DNA from 2 places in the Streptomyces sp. NTD107 genome. Region 2 is predicted to be linked to the other one. Evidence: riboswitches for the same ligand, from Rfam matches in the RefSeq annotation. Region 2 holds a riboswitch; the other holds the start of a gene.

Region 1 (7,525 bases), on a different contig from region 2:
CCGGGCCGGGATCAGCACCGTGGGCGATGTGGTGCGGGCCGGCGAGGTCGAACTGCTGCGGCTGCTCGGCACCGCGCACGGCGGCGGGGTGCATGCCATGGCGCTGGGCATCGACGACCGCCCGGTGGTCGCCGAACGGGACGCCAAATCGGTGTCGGTGGAGGACACCTTCGATGTGGACCTCACCGACCGGGCCCGGGTGCGCCACGAGGTGGACCGGCTGGCCGAGCGGTGTGTGCGCCGGCTGCGCGAACACGGCCGGTCCGGGCGCACCGTGGTGCTGAAGGTGCGCAGCCACGACTTCTCCACCCTGACCCGCTCGGACACCCTGCGCGGGCCGACCGACGATCCGGCGGTGGTGCGGGAGCTGGCCGCCCGGCTGCTGGAGGGGGTGGACACCACCAACGGCGTCCGGCTGCTGGGTGTTGGTGTCACCGGACTGGCGGATTTCACCCAGGAGGATCTGTTCGCCCAGACGGGCGCCACCGTCGAGGCCGAAGCCGGGACCGGGGCCGAGGAGGAGGGCCGCGGGGCGGACCGGCCGGCCCCGGACCCCGGCCCCGGCCCCGGCCCCGGCTCAGAGCCCGAGCCGGCGCCCGACCGGCGCTGGCTGCCGGGACTGGATGTGACGCACACCGAGTACGGGCCCGGGTGGGTGCAGGGCAGCGGCGTGGGGCGGGTCACCGTGCGCTTCGAGACGCCCGGGTCGGCGCCGGGCCGGGTGCGTACCTTCGGCGTGGACGATCCGGCGCTCGGCCGCTCCGCCCCGCCGCCGCTTCAGCCCTCCTCGTCCGGCGGCGGCGAGGCCAGCCGGCCGAAGTCCTGATCCGGCGGCGCCGACTCCTGCTCCGGTCCCGCCATCGGCACATCGAGACCGTAGTGGTGGTACAGCTGCAACTCCTGCTCGGGGGACAGATGCCGGCCCACCCCGAAGTCCGGCGCGTCCTTGATCAGCGACCGGTCGAAGGGCACCCGCAGCGCGTCGTCGACCACCTCGCTGGGCTCCAGCGGCACAAACGCGTCCCGGCTGAAGAGACCGGTGCGCACAGCCGCCCATTCGGGTGCACCGGTCGCGTCATCCAGATAGACCTCGTCCACCGTGCCGATCTTGGCTCCATTGCGGTCGAACGCCTTGCGCCCGATCAGGCTGCGGGGATCGATATCGGTCTGCACGGTTCCTCCCACGGGTCATCACTGCCGGGCCGCACGCCCCTTCGCCCTTACGTAACGGCACATACCCGAAGCTGGCCAGTCGAGTGCTGCCGCCACCGGTCGCGGGGCTCCGGCTCCATGGTCGCAGCCCCAGGGCCGCTGGTAGGCTCGAAAACGGTTGTTGACCTCGTGCGGGAGAGTCCACCGGCCCCCGGGCCGGCGGCGCCGAAGGAGCAAATCCTCCCCGGAATCTCTCAGGCCCCCGTACCGCACGCGCGAAACCACTCTGGAAAGCAGGGTGGCGGCCGGACATCCGTCCCGGCCCCGCCCTCACCGACGGTGAAAGCCGCGCCGACGCCCCGCCCGGGGCAACGACGCGGTGAAGCTCTCAGGTTGAGATGACAGAGGGGGAGGCCGCAGCAGGCACCGCCCGGTGGTTGCGGGTCCCAGCGACCAGGAGGCCCCCAGATGTCCGAACGCCCACTCCCGCTCAGCGCGCTGGAGCACGGCTCGCCCTTCGCGGCCCGCCACATCGGCCCCGACGCGGCCGACCGGGCGAAGATGCTCGCCCACGTCGGCTTCGGCTCCCTCGACGAACTCACCACGGCCGCCGTGCCCACCTCCATCGCAGGCACCGGGCCGCTGCGGCTGCCCCCGGCCCGTACCGAGGCCGCCGTGCTGGCCGAGCTGCGCGAGCTGGCCGACCGCAACCAGGTCCTCACCCCGATGATCGGCCTGGGCTACTACGGCACCTTCACCCCGCCGGTCATCCTGCGCAACGTGATGGAGAACCCGGCCTGGTACACGGCCTACACGCCCTACCAGCCGGAGATCTCCCAGGGCCGGCTGGAGGCCCTGCTGAACTTCCAGACCGTGGTCGCCGACCTCACCGGGCTGCCCACCGCCGGTGCCTCGCTGCTGGACGAGGGGACCGCCGCCGCCGAGGCCATGGCACTGTCCCGCCGGGTCGGCAAGGTCAAGCAGGGCGTCTTCCTGGTCGACGCCGACACGCTGCCGCAGACCGTCGCCGTGCTGCGCACCCGCGCCGAACCCACCGGGGTCGAGGTGGTGGTCGCCGACCTCGCGGCGGGCATCCCGGACGCGATCGCCGAGCGCGGCGTCTTCGGCGTCCTGCTCCAGTACCCCGGCACCGGCGGTGCCGTCCGCGACCCGCGCCCCGTCATCGAACGGGCCCACGAGCTGGGCGCGATCGTCACCGTCGCCGCCGATCTGCTCGCTCTCACCCTGCTGACCTCCCCGGGCGAGCTGGGCGCCGACCTCGCGGTGGGCACCAGCCAGCGGTTCGGCGTACCGATGGGCTTCGGCGGCCCGCACGCCGGCTATCTGGCGGTCCGCGAGGCGTACGCCCGCTCGCTGCCGGGCCGGCTGGTCGGTGTCTCCCGGGACGCGGCCGGCAAGCGCGCCTACCGGCTGGCGCTCCAGACCCGCGAGCAGCACATCCGCCGCGAGAAGGCCACCAGCAACATCTGTACGGCGCAGGTGCTCCTCGCCGTGATGGCCGGCATGTACGCGGTTTACCACGGCCCGGACGGGCTCGCCGCCATCGCCCGGCGCACCCACCGGTACGCGGCGCTGCTGGCGGCCGGGCTGCGGGCCGGCGGGGTGGAGGTGGCGCACCGGGAGTTCTTCGACACCGTGACCGCCGAGGTACCTGGCCGCGCCGGGCAGGTGGTGGCCGCCGCCCGCGCGGCGGGCATCAATCTGCGGCAGGACGGCCCCGACCGGGTCGGCATCGCCTGCGACGAGACCACCACGCGTACCGAACTGGCCGCCGTCTGGGCCGCCTTCGGGGTGGACCCGGCGCTCACCGACCTCGACACTCTGGACGCCGCCACACCGGACGCGCTGCCCGGCGCGCTGCTGCGCACCGATGAATACCTCAGCCACCCCGTCTTCCACGAGCACCGCTCGGAGACCGCGATGCTGCGCTATCTGCGCCGGCTCGCCGACCGGGACTACGCGCTGGACCGGGGCATGATCCCGCTCGGCTCGTGCACCATGAAGCTCAACGCCACCGTGGAGATGGAGCCGGTCACCTGGCCGCAGTTCGCCGCGCTGCACCCGTTCGCGCCGATCGAGCAGGCCGAGGGCTACCGCACCCTGATCCGGGAGCTGGAGGACGGGCTCGCCGAGATCACCGGCTACGACAAGGTCTCGCTCCAGCCCAACGCCGGTTCGCAGGGCGAGCTGGCCGGGCTGCTGGCGGTGCGCGCGTACCACCGGGCGAACGGTGAGCCGCGGCGCACCGTGTGCCTGATCCCGTCCTCGGCGCACGGCACCAACGCCGCCAGCGCCGTGATGGCCGGGATGAAGGTGGTGGTGGTCGCCACCGGCGAGAACGGCGATGTGAACGTCGAGGACCTGCGCGCCAAGATCGAGCGGCACCGCGAGGAACTGGCGGTGCTGATGGTCACCTACCCCTCCACGCACGGGGTGTTCGAGGAGGGCATCCAGGAGATCTGCGCGGCGGTGCACGACGCGGGCGGCCAGGTGTACGTGGACGGCGCCAACCTCAACGCCCTGGTGGGGCTGGCCCGGCCGGGGCGGTTCGGCGCGGATGTCTCGCACCTGAATCTGCACAAGACCTTCTGCATCCCGCACGGTGGCGGTGGTCCCGGTGTCGGTCCGGTGGCGGTGCGCGCGCACCTGGCCCCGTATCTGCCGGGTCATCCGCTTCAGCCCTCGGCCGGTCCGGTGGACGGGCCGGTGGGCCCGGTGTCGGCGGCGCCGTGGGGCTCGGCCGGGATTCTGCCGATCTCCTGGGCCTATCTGCGGCTGATGGGGCCCGAGGGGCTGCGCGCGGCCACCCAGACCGCGGTGCTGGGGGCGAACTACATCGCCAAGCGCCTTGAGCCGCACTACCCGGTGCTGTACACCGGGCCGGGCGGTCTGGTGGCGCACGAGTGCATCATCGATGTCCGGCCGCTGACCAAGGCGACCGGGGTCAGCATCGACGATGTGGCCAAGCGGCTGATCGACTACGGGTTCCACGCCCCGACGATGTCGTTCCCGGTCGCCGGAACGCTGATGATCGAGCCGACCGAGAGCGAAAATCTGGCCGAACTCGACCGATTCTGCGATGCGATGGTCGCGATTCGTGCGGAGATCGACCGGGTGGGGGCGGGGGAGTGGCCCAAGGACGACAACCCGCTGGCCGGTGCCCCGCACACCGCGGCCCAGCTGGCGGAAGCCGAGTGGACGCACCCGTACAGCCGTGAGGACGCGGTCTTCCCCGGCGGCGCGGGCCGGGAGGACAAGTACTGGCCCCCGGTACGGCGGATCGACGGCGCCTACGGCGACCGCAATCTGGTGTGCTCCTGCCCGCCGGTGGACTCCTACGAGGGCTGACGCCCCCGGCCTCCGGGCCGGAGCACCCCCACGGGGGTGCTCCGGCCCGGGCCCGTACGGTCGCCGCCGGTCAGCCGGTCGGTGCCGCGATGGTCAGCCGGCCCGCGAGCAGCGGCAGCAGGGTGTCCACCCGCACCGGACGGTCGGCCGCGATCCCCGGCGGCGCCGGAGCGAGCGGCACCAGGACGTCGTGCGGCAGCGGGGCCCCGGCGGCCGGATCCGCCGCCGGGTCCGAGTGCAGCCACAGGGTGAGCATGTACAGCTCCGGAATCGACAGCAGCCGGGGCTGATAGCTGCCGGGAAGCGTCTGGGCGCGCCGCACGGCCCGTTCGGTCGAGGCGATATAGGGCCCTTCACCGAAATGCGAGAAAGCCCAGCCGTCGGGGGTGAGCATGGTTTCCGCGGCTCCGACGGCACGGCCGCCGCTCTCCAGCAGAAAACGCCAGCCGGTCAGTTGGGAACGGGCCGCTCCGGCGGGGTCGAGGACCGGCAGCAGCCGGTGCACGGGCAGGGGAAGTGCGGGGCGCAGGGCTCCCCGATTCAGATACAGCGGGTGCTGGGAACTCACCGTGGAGGACTGGAGTGCCGCACTCAGGCTGCGCTCGGCGGCAGCGGGGGCGGGCGGGATGTTCAGGGGCATGTCGGGTCGCCTCTCGCTTCGGAGTAGGTCGCCTCTTCCAGGGGAGACATGGCGCTAGTGGATGTTATACGACGCATGTTCTCGTTTTGTTTCCGCTAGCCGACCGGAAAAGTTTCGGCAAGAGGTAATCAGGCCGCCCTGTGTGCGAACTATCCCTGTGGGATATGCCCATGTGTGGGCCGCGCCACTCACTGCCCGGTGTTATCACCCGATGGTCGTGGGCAGGATCGGTGCACCGACGGACGAGGAGGTGTGCCGCATGGGTGCGAAACTGGCGGCCGACCGGTTCGATCTTGCTGACCGGGAGCTTTTCCGGACCCGACTGCACGCGTGTGTGGAGAGCCTGCGCCGACTGCTCGCCGAGCGGCGCTTCGACGGACCCCGCGAGTCCATCGGCCTTGAGGTGGAACTCAGCCTCGCCGACCGCGACGGCGCCCCGCGCATGGTCAATGACGCGGTGCTGGCCAGAATGGCCACCCGGGACTTCCAGACCGAGCTGGGACAGTTCACCCTCGAATTCAATATGACGCCGCGCGCCCTGGCGGGCCGGGTGTTCGACGACCTTGCCGAGGAATTGCGAATCGCCTTCGGTTATGCCGACGCGGTGGCCGGGGAATTCGGTGCCAACATCGTGATGATTGGAGTTCTGCCGACCGTCACGGGAGACGAACTGGCTCCCACCAGCCTCTCCCAGGTCGACCGCTATATGCTGCTGAACGACCAGATACTGGCGGCACGCGGCGAAAGCATCAAAGTCGAACTTTCCGGCGCCGAAACCCTGGAGCGCTCCTTCGACTCCATTGCCCCGGAATCCATCTGCACCTCCGTCCAATTCCATCTCCAGGTCACCCAGGACCGCTTCGCCGACATCTGGAACGCCGCCCAGTGCGTCACCGCCGCCCAGATCGCGGTGGGCGCCAATTCCCCCTTCGTCTTCGGCACCCAGCTGTGGCAGGAGACCCGGCCGCCGTTCTTCCTCCAGGCCACCGACAGCCGTCCCCCGGAGCTGGCCGCGCAGGGCGTACGCCCGCGCACCTGGTTCGGCGAACGCTGGATCGACTCCGTCACCGATCTCTTCGAGGAGAACCTGCGCTACTTCCCCGCACTGCTGCCGCTGTGCGACGAGGAGGACCCGCTCGCCGTCCTGGCGGCCGGCGGCATCCCACGCCTGACCGAACTGGGCCTGCACAACGGCACCGTCTACCGCTGGAACCGCCCGGTCTACGCGGTGGCGGACGGCGTACCGCATCTGCGGGTGGAGAACCGGGTGCTGCCCACCGGCCCCACCGCCACCGACACCGTCGCCAACGCGGCCTTCTACTACGGACTGGTGCGCGCCCTCGCCGACCAGGAACGCCCGGTGTGGCAGCGGCTGCCCTTCGCCGCCGCCGAGGAGAACTTCCACACCGCCTGCCGGGACGGCATCGACGCCGAGCTGACCTGGCCCGACCCGGACGGCGAGGGACTGATCACCCGCCCCGCCCCGCGGCTCATCGAGGAGACCCTGCTGCCGCTGGCCGCCGCCGGCCTGGACGCGTACGGCATCCCCGCCGCCGACCGGGACCACTACCTGTCGGTCATCGCCGAACGATGCCGCCGCCGGATCACCGGAGCCGGCTGGCAGACTCGGATCTACCACCAGGAGGTGGCGAACGGAGCCGACCGCCGCACGGCCCTGTCCCGGCTCGTGACCCGCTACTGCGAACTGGCGCGCACCGACGCGCCGGTGCACAGCTGGCCGACCGGGATCTGACCGCGCCGCGCGCCCGCACCGCTGTGCCGCCCCGGACTGTCCGGCCCTGGTGCGACGGAGCGTTGGCGCGGCGAACGGAGCGAAGGTGCGGCTGTTGAACCCGGAGAACCCCCTGTGGGCGGGCGGCGGCGGGCGGGTACCGGCGCTGCCCGGGGAGAGCGACCGGCGGACCCTGGGCCGGGAACTGCTGCTGGTGCTCGCCCTGTCGCTCGGCGCCAGCGGCGTCGCCGCGCTGATCCGCTTCATCGGGGCCCTCACCCGCCCCGGCGGTCTCGCCGACCAGGCCGCCACCCTCAACGGCTCGCGGGCCCCGGGCCGCCCCTGGCTCGACCTGGTCTGGCAGGTGTTCGCGATCAGCACCGCCCTGGTGCCGGTGCTGCTCGTCGCCCATCTGCTGCTGCGCGAACCGGGCCCGGGCGGCGCCGGGCTGCGGGTCATCGGCTTCGACCTGCGCCGGCCACGCTTCGACCTGGCCTGGGGCGCCGTCGTCGCGGCCGGCATCGGCGGCAGCGGCATCCTGCTCTACCTCGGCGCGCACGCGGCCGGCGCCAACCTCACCGTGGTGCCCGAGTCACTGCCGTCGGTGTGGTGGAAGTTCCCGGTGCTGATCG
Region 2 (7,525 bases):
GCCGGGGGTCGAGGAGCCCCGTACCCCGGGTGAGGTGGACCACGAGGGCGCCGAGTGGATACCGGCGTCGAGCGCGAACTACCGGCGGGCCAGCCGGCCGCGCGACTACTCCATCGACCGGGTCGTCATCCATGTGCCGGAAGCGACGTACGACATCACGCTGCGGGTCTTCCAGGACCCGGGGCACGGGGCGGCAACCCACTATGTGGTGCGTTCGGAGGACGGCCATGTGGCGCAGCTGGCCCGTGAGCTGGATGTCGCCTTCCACGCCGGTCACCGGGGGTTCAACGAGCGCAGCATCGGCATCGAGCACGAGGGCTGGGTGGCGGATCCGTCCTATCTGACGGACGCGCTGTACGAGTCCTCGGCCGCTCTGGTGGCGGGGATCTGCCGGCGGTACGGCATTCCGGTGGACCGTGAGCACATCGTGGGACACAACGAGGTGCCCGAGGTGGTCCGGGAGTGTCCGGGGCAGTACTGGGACTGGGACCGCTATATGGAGCTGGTTCGGCAGGCGTGAGCGCGGGCGGCGGGTGAGGATCGTATCCGCAAGGTCCTGCCGTGACAGGGGAGAGCCCCACCATGACCGAGAAGACCGAGATCACCAGCTGGATCGATGACACCTATCGCGAGGTGGGGCGGCGTCCCGTCCCCGAGGGTGTGGCCCGCACCCTGCTGATCCGCCGCCACTACCCGGCCCGGCTGGTGGATGTGTGGGACGCGGTGACCGTCCCCGAGCTGCTGGCCCAGTGGTTCCTGCCGGTGGGCGGTGAGCTGGAGCTGGGCGGCAGTTTCCGTATCGAGGGCAACGCGAGCGGGGAGATCCTGCGCTGCGAGGCACCCAATCTGCTGGCGGTGAGCTGGAACTTCGGCACCGGGCCGAGCAGCGAGGTGGTGCTGCGGCTGGCCGATGTCTCGCGGGAGGAGACGGCGCTGGAGTTGGAGCAGGCGCCGATCCCCGATCTGATCGAGATGGAGGGCCGGCGGCTCGATCCGGTGCTGAACGACTATGAGACTGGTCTCTTCGGGCTGGGCACCGGCTGGGAGCTGGCGCTGATCTCACTGGGCCGGTTTCTGCGCGGCGAACCCATCACCGAACCCGCTGCCTGGGAAGAAGCGCCCGAGGTGCAGAATTTCGCGGTCCGCTGCGGCGACATCTGGGCGGAGCTGGCCCGGGAGGAAGCGCGCGAGCGGCCGTAAACCCGGTCGGCACTGTCAGTGCCGCCCTCTACCCTGGGGGCATGATCATCACGTGCGATCACGCCCCGACCACCACGACCACCGGTGCCGATGAAGCGGCAGTGGCGAATGAGGCCATCCGGCGTTACGTCCGCGCGCACGGCAACCGGCCGTGGGGGGAGCGGGAGGCCGCCGAGCTGGCGCGGCTGCGCCGGGTGTGGCTGGCCGCGATACGCGCGGCGGCCTGACGTCCCACTTCGCCGCCCCCCGGGGGGTCAGGCCGGCCAGTACAGCGCCTCGGCGCGCGCCCACTCCACGGTGACCGGTCCTGAGCCGTGGTGCTGGACCTCCACCCGCAGCCGGCCCTTGTCGGTGGCCGGCACATGGCCGGTCCAGGTGTAGACGAAGTGGCCCTTGCCGCCGTCGTTCACCGGGGAGTCGGTGGGCATGGCCGAGGCGCGTACGTACTTCCCGTCCTGGAGCCGGTAGCGGGCCACCCGCACCTTGAACTCCTGGCCCTTGACCAGCCCGGCCACCGTCACCGCGACGGAGGCGGTGTAGTAGCAGGGGCCGAGGAGCACGGAGGGCTCGGGGTCCTTGTCCACCCACTTCTTGCCGTCGTAGGAGCGGTTGAAGTTGAGGGTGGTCCAGGTGTCGGGCTGAACGGTACGGGTGTAGGAGCGGGTCTCGAATAACGACCGCTTGGGCATCTCGTCCTCCTCGGGGCTGCTGGGGCTGCCCGTGCCGCCGGGGCTCCAGCCGGCCGACTGCTTCAGACGGGCGGCGACCCGCTTGCGGATGTCGCTCATGGAGACGCCGGGCCCGTAGGGGTCGATCTTGCCCGGCTGCCATTCGAGATGGCCGATCACCGAGGTGTCCCCGGACTTGCCCCAGCCGTGTGCGCGGCACAGCGCGGCGGCGGCCCGTACCGCGGCCTCCACCTGGGCGGCCGGCCACGGGTCCTTGCCGTCGCCGAGGTTGACGCACTCGAACCCGTAGAAGTGCGGATTGCCGTCGGTGTCGGCCTTGGTGTCGGGCGGCAGGGCCTTCTCGGCGATGACGGCGCTGAGTACGGCGCTGTCGCCCTTGCCGGCGTGATTGGCGCGGCCGTGCCCGACCAGGTGGACGGTGCCGGCCTTGTCGATCACCCCGTGGCACAGCGGCCCGGGCAGATCGGACCGGCCCGCGTAACACAGCTCGACCGAGGCATCGGTTCCGGTGGTGACGGTGTGATGGATCATCACACCGTTCACCGGTCCCCAGGCCCCGACGCTGTTCCGGTTGTGCGTGCGCCAGGACTTGTACTCGACGACCTTGACGCCTTCGGCCTTCAGCGCGGACAACACCTTGTCAGCGCTCAGTGGAGTGGCCACATCTGACCCCCGTTCGCATGCGACGACGCAGTAGCCTCCCCCTCAGTGGTACGTCGCATCACCCCCGTGCGCAAGAGCCCCCCACCCCGCTCTCGCACCTTTCAACAAGGCGGTCCCGGCGCCTCAGCTGCCGTTCTCGGCCTGGAACATCCAGTGATGTTTTTCCAGGTCCTTGACGAGCTGGATGAGGTTGTCCTCGGTGACCCGGTCGACCTCGCCGACCGCGACCATGCGGTCGCGCATGCGGACGATGCAGGTGCCCAGGGCCTGGGTGAGGATGGCGACCGCCTCGGTGTCGGGGAGCCAGCCTTCGGGGACGGTGGCGATGCCGGTGCTGCCGGCCACGGTGGCGGCGCGGCCGTCGGGGCTGATGCCGAGGGCGGAGGCGCGTTCGGCCACGATGTCGGAGTGCGAGCGGGCGGTTTCCACCACGTCGTCGAGCTGGAGGTGCACGGTGCGGAAGCGGGGGCCGATCACGTTCCAGTGGACCTGCTTGGCCACCAGGGACAGATCGATGATGTCCGCCAGCGCCCCCTGGAGGGCGTCGGAGACGACCTTGAGGGCGGGCTCGGGCAGTGTGCTCTTCACGGCATACATGAATCGTCCACTTTCATCCGAATATGCGGCTTTCTCCTCACGGTACCCCCGGCGCCCCGGGCCCGCAGGGGGAGCCGGGGGGTGGGACAGTGGTGCCCATGAACGACCCCGTCATCCGGTTCGCGCGCGCCGGGGATCTGCCGGCCGTGTGCGCGATCGTGAACCACTCCATCGCGTCATCCCCCGCCAATTTCCGCACCGAGCCGCAGAAGCCCGAGGAGTGGCTGGAGCAGTGGGAGCGCGGGCACCGTGCCCATCCGTGGCTGGTCGCCGAGGTGGCCGGTGAGGTCGCCGGGGTCAGTTACGCCTCCCCGTGGAAACCGCGCGCCGCCTATGCCTGGACCGTGGAGTGCGCCGTGTATCTGGGGGCCGAGCACCAGGGCCGGGGGCTGGGGAAGGCGCTGTACCGGCGGCTGTTCGCGCTGCTGACCGAGCAGGGGTTCCACAGTGTGATCGCCGGGGTCGTCGTGCCCAATCCCGGGAGCGAGGGGCTGCACCGTTCGCTGGGGTTCCGGCAGGTGGGGACGTTCCGGGAGAACGGCTACAAGATGGGCGCCTGGCGTGATGTGAGTTACTGGCAGCTCCCGCTCGCCGGGCATGCCGGGGAGCCCGCGCCCGCCACGCCGGTGCCCGGTGGCGGCAGCAGCGCTCAGGACGCCGTGTAGAAGGGGCGGGCCCGCGCCCGCAGCCACATGGCGACCGGGTCGTACGCGTCCGCCATCGCCACCGTGGCCACCACCAGCCCGTCCGGGACCGCCTCGATGGCCCGCGCCATCATCTGCCGCACCGTCTCGGCGGCCGGCTCCCCCGGATCGTCCACCTCCAGGCCGATCACCAGATAAGCGGTGCCCACCGCCGGCCGTACCCAGCCGCGCCGCAGGCTGCGCAGCACCGGGGTACGGCGCGCCTCGGCCGTCAGCCGCCGGTAGAACGGCTCGGCCGGCGCGGTGGGCTCGGTGATCACCAGCGGACCGGCCGGCAGCCGGTCCAGGCCGCCCGCGATCCGCCGCAGGTCGGGCCAGGGGATGCCCAGGCCGCCGCCCGGGGTGTGGGGGTTGAGCCACAGGCCCCAGTGGTCGGGGTAGAGGGCGGCGGCGATATCCCGGCCGCCGATCACCTCGTGGTCGCGCGGCCAGCCGCTGGCGGCCAGCTCGGCGGGCGAGGTGACGGCCGGCGCGTAGCCGTGCCCGGTGACCTCGACGCTGCCGTACTGGGCGTCCGGGTCGCCGGGCCGGCCGTGCCACAGCAGCATCCACACCTCGCCGCCGGCCAGCGCGCCGAGCAGCGTCTCGTAGATGTCCGGGCGGCCGGCCGTCACCCGGGGCAGCAGTTCCTCGATCGCCCCCTGGGCTTCGCTCATGCGTCCCGCCGGTAGAACGGCTGCACGCTGTGCCGCAGCCAGTCCACGACGGGGTCGGTCACCGCGTCCAGCAGCACCAGCTGCACCGGCCACGGCACGGCGCAGCGCGCCAGCGCCCGGCCGAGCGCGTCATGGCTGCCCAGCCGGTACTCCTCGGCCAGCTCGTCCAGCTCCACGCCGATGAACAGCGCCGGGGCGCCGCCCTCCGCGCTGGCCAGGCCGCGCCGCGCGGTGCGGACGTACGGCAGCTGGGACAGCTCGCCGGCCGCCGCCGCCAGGAAGTCGACGGGCTCCTGCTGCCAGTCGGGCTCGAACAGCCGCATCCGCGCACCCGTGGGCATGCCGGGGGCGCGCTCCCCCGGGGTGTCGCGGCACAGCTGGGCGACGCCCTCCGGCGGCACGGGGAGGCCGACGGTGCCGCCGGGGTTGACGGCCAGCCCGGCCTGGGGCGGCAGTCCGCGGGCGAACTCCTTGACCGGGGCGACGGTGAAGGACATATGGCTGCCCACCACCAGCTGGAACTGTTCGGCGGAGCTGAAGACCGGGACGTACACCGCGCCGTTCAGGTCGATGGTCGGCAGGTCCAGGGTGCGGCTGGCCGGGCCGCCGCCCTCGGGCAGCGGCACCCACACCGGGCTGCGGCCCAGCACCTGGAGCAGCCGGGGCGCGGCGTCCGGCACGCCGACGGACGCCGCCAGCGCCTCCTCCAGCTCATTGCCGGGCCATCCCCCGCCCGCGCCGCCATCCGCGCCGCCGCCGGCGCCGCCGTGCCCGGGGTCCTGCCAACGCTCGTTCATCTCGTCCCACCACCATCTGATCCGGTCTGTAGGGCACCCTAATGGCTCAGCCCGGGCCGTCATGCGATGATGAGCCGCACAACAACCGCAGGACAATCGAACAATGGCCGTTCGACCACGCGCGGGAGAGTCCCCGGTCCAGCGCCGGGGCGCCGAAGGAGCAAGTCCTCCCTTGAATCTCTCAGGCCCCGATACCGCGCGCGGAAGGCAAATCTGAAAAGCGGGCCCGGCCGAACGGGCCCCACCCACGGTGCAAGCCGCAAGGCGAACCTCTCAGGTGCCGATGACAGATGGGGAGGGCGAGCCGTATCCGCGCGTCCGCGCACCGCCCGCCGCCCGTACCCTCTGGAGCCACCTCATGACGTCCCGTATCACCGCGCTCGACGCCGTTCACCGCGAGCTGGGCGCCACCATGACCGACTTCGCCGGCTGGCAGATGCCGCTGCGGTACGGCAGCGAGCGCGCCGAGCACCAGGCGGTACGTACCGCCGCCGGTCTGTTCGACCTGTCCCACATGGGCGAGATCGCGATCACCGGGCCGCAGGCCGGGGAGCTGCTGGACCACGCCCTGGTCGGCAAGCTGTCCGCGCTGGCGGTGGGCCGCGCCCGGTACACCATGATCTGCGACGCCGAGGGCGGCATCCTCGATGATCTGATCGTCTACCGGCTGGCGGACGAGCACTACCTGGTCGTCGCCAACGCCGCCAACGCGCAGCTGGTGCTGGACGCCCTGACCGCGCGCGGCGCGGGCTTCGAGGCCGGAGTGCGCGACGACCGGGACGCGTACGCGCTGATCGCCGTCCAGGGGCCGAGCGCGCCCGCGATCCTCGGCGCGCTCACCGACGCCGATCTGGCCGGGCTGAAGTACTACGCGGGGCTGCCGGGCACTGTGGCCGGCCGGCCCGCGCTGATCGCCCGCACCGGGTACACCGGCGAGGACGGCTTCGAGCTGTTCGTCGCGCCGGGCGACGCCGAGCCGCTGTGGCGCGCGCTGACGGCGGCCGGCGAGGTGTACGGGCTGGTGCCGTGCGGCCTGTCCTGCCGCGACACGCTGCGGCTCGAAGCCGGGATGCCGCTGTACGGGCATGAGCTGACGGCCGCCACCACGCCCTTCGACGCGGGGCTCGGCCGGGTGGTGAAGTTCGACAAGGACGGCGACTTCGTGGGCCGCGCGCCGCTGGAGGCGGCGGCCGAGCGGGCGGCGAGCGCGCCGCCGCGCCGCCTGGTCGGGCTGGTCGGCGCGGGCCGCCGGGTGCCGCGGGCCGGGTATCCGGTGCTGGACGCGGCGGGCACGGTGATCGGCGAGGTCACCTCCGGCGCCCCCTCCCCCACCCTGGGCACCCCGATCGCCATGGCGTACGTTGACGCCGCGCACGCCGCGCCCGGTACGGAGGGGGTCGCGGTGGACATCAGGGGCGGCCGGGAGCCGTTCGCCGTGGTGGCGCTGCCGTTCTACCGGCGCGAGAAGTAGCGGCGCGCGGCGCCGGCCGGCCGGCTGCCGCCCCCTCGTCCTTTCTCTCTTCATCCCCGCTTTCCTCCCGCATTGTCACCATCGAGGAGAATCGATCCCATGAGCAACCCTGTCGAGCTGCGCTACAGCAAGGAACACGAGTGGCTGTCGGCCGTCGAGGACGGTGTCGCCACGGTCGGCATCACCGCCTTCGCCGCCGACGCGCTGGGCGATGTCGTCTACGTCGAGCTGCCCCAGGCGGGCACCTCGGTCACCGCCGGCGAGACCTGCGGCGAGCTGGAGTCCACCAAGTCGGTCAGCGATCTGTACTCCCCGGTCACCGGTGAGGTCACCGAGATCAACGACGCGGTGGTGGAGGAGCCGGCGCTGGTGAACTCCGAGCCCTTCGAGGGCGGCTGGCTGTTCAAGGTCCGCATCGACGGCGAACTGCCCGGCGATCTGCTGGACGCCGACGGCTACACCGCCTTCACCCAGGGCTGAGGGGGACCGCCGCCATGTCTTCGTCCGTACTGAACCAGTCCCTGCACGAGGTGGACCCGGAGGTCGCCGCCGCCGTCGACGCGGAGCTGCGCCGCCAGCAGTCCACCCTGGAGATGATCGCCTCGGAGAACTTCGCGCCGGTGGCGGCGCTGGAGGCGCAGGGCTCCGTGCTCACCAACAAGTACGCCGAGGGATATCCCGGGCGCCGCTACTACGGCGGTTGTGAGCATGTCGATGTCATCGAGGACCTGGCCCGGGAGCGCGTCAA

What was found. A riboswitch is a leader RNA that binds a small molecule or an ion and turns the genes downstream of it on or off. The one in region 2 is predicted to bind glycine.
Region 1: another riboswitch for glycine. It lies ahead of gcvP (aminomethyl-transferring glycine dehydrogenase); the one in region 2 lies ahead of gcvT (glycine cleavage system aminomethyltransferase GcvT).

Annotation. Positions count from the first base shown of each region.
Region 1 is NZ_JCAJZV010000001.1:524,774-532,298, forward strand. Features, by position in the region: gene AC5WRL_RS02315 (DNA polymerase IV) at 1-826, shown strand, start outside; gene AC5WRL_RS02320 (PRC-barrel domain-containing protein) at 778-1,185, opposite strand; glycine riboswitch at 1,335-1,432, shown strand; gene gcvP (aminomethyl-transferring glycine dehydrogenase) at 1,621-4,521, shown strand; gene AC5WRL_RS02330 (hypothetical protein) at 4,592-5,161, opposite strand; gene AC5WRL_RS02335 (glutamate-cysteine ligase family protein) at 5,421-6,914, shown strand; gene AC5WRL_RS02340 (CPBP family intramembrane glutamic endopeptidase) at 7,027-7,525, shown strand, end outside.
Region 2 is NZ_JCAJZV010000018.1:57,863-65,387, forward strand. Features, by position in the region: gene AC5WRL_RS25925 (N-acetylmuramoyl-L-alanine amidase) at 1-520, shown strand, start outside; gene AC5WRL_RS25930 (SRPBCC domain-containing protein) at 583-1,200, shown strand; gene AC5WRL_RS25935 (hypothetical protein) at 1,242-1,427, shown strand; partial or broken gene AC5WRL_RS25940 (peptidoglycan recognition protein family protein) at 1,866-2,552, opposite strand; gene AC5WRL_RS25945 (Dps family protein) at 2,676-3,149, opposite strand; gene AC5WRL_RS25950 (GNAT family N-acetyltransferase) at 3,248-3,814, shown strand; gene AC5WRL_RS25955 (enhanced serine sensitivity protein SseB C-terminal domain-containing protein) at 3,799-4,509, opposite strand; gene AC5WRL_RS25960 (enhanced serine sensitivity protein SseB) at 4,506-5,306, opposite strand; glycine riboswitch at 5,419-5,513, shown strand; glycine riboswitch at 5,515-5,606, shown strand; gene gcvT (glycine cleavage system aminomethyltransferase GcvT) at 5,665-6,777, shown strand; gene gcvH (glycine cleavage system protein GcvH) at 6,877-7,257, shown strand; gene glyA (serine hydroxymethyltransferase) at 7,272-7,525, shown strand, end outside.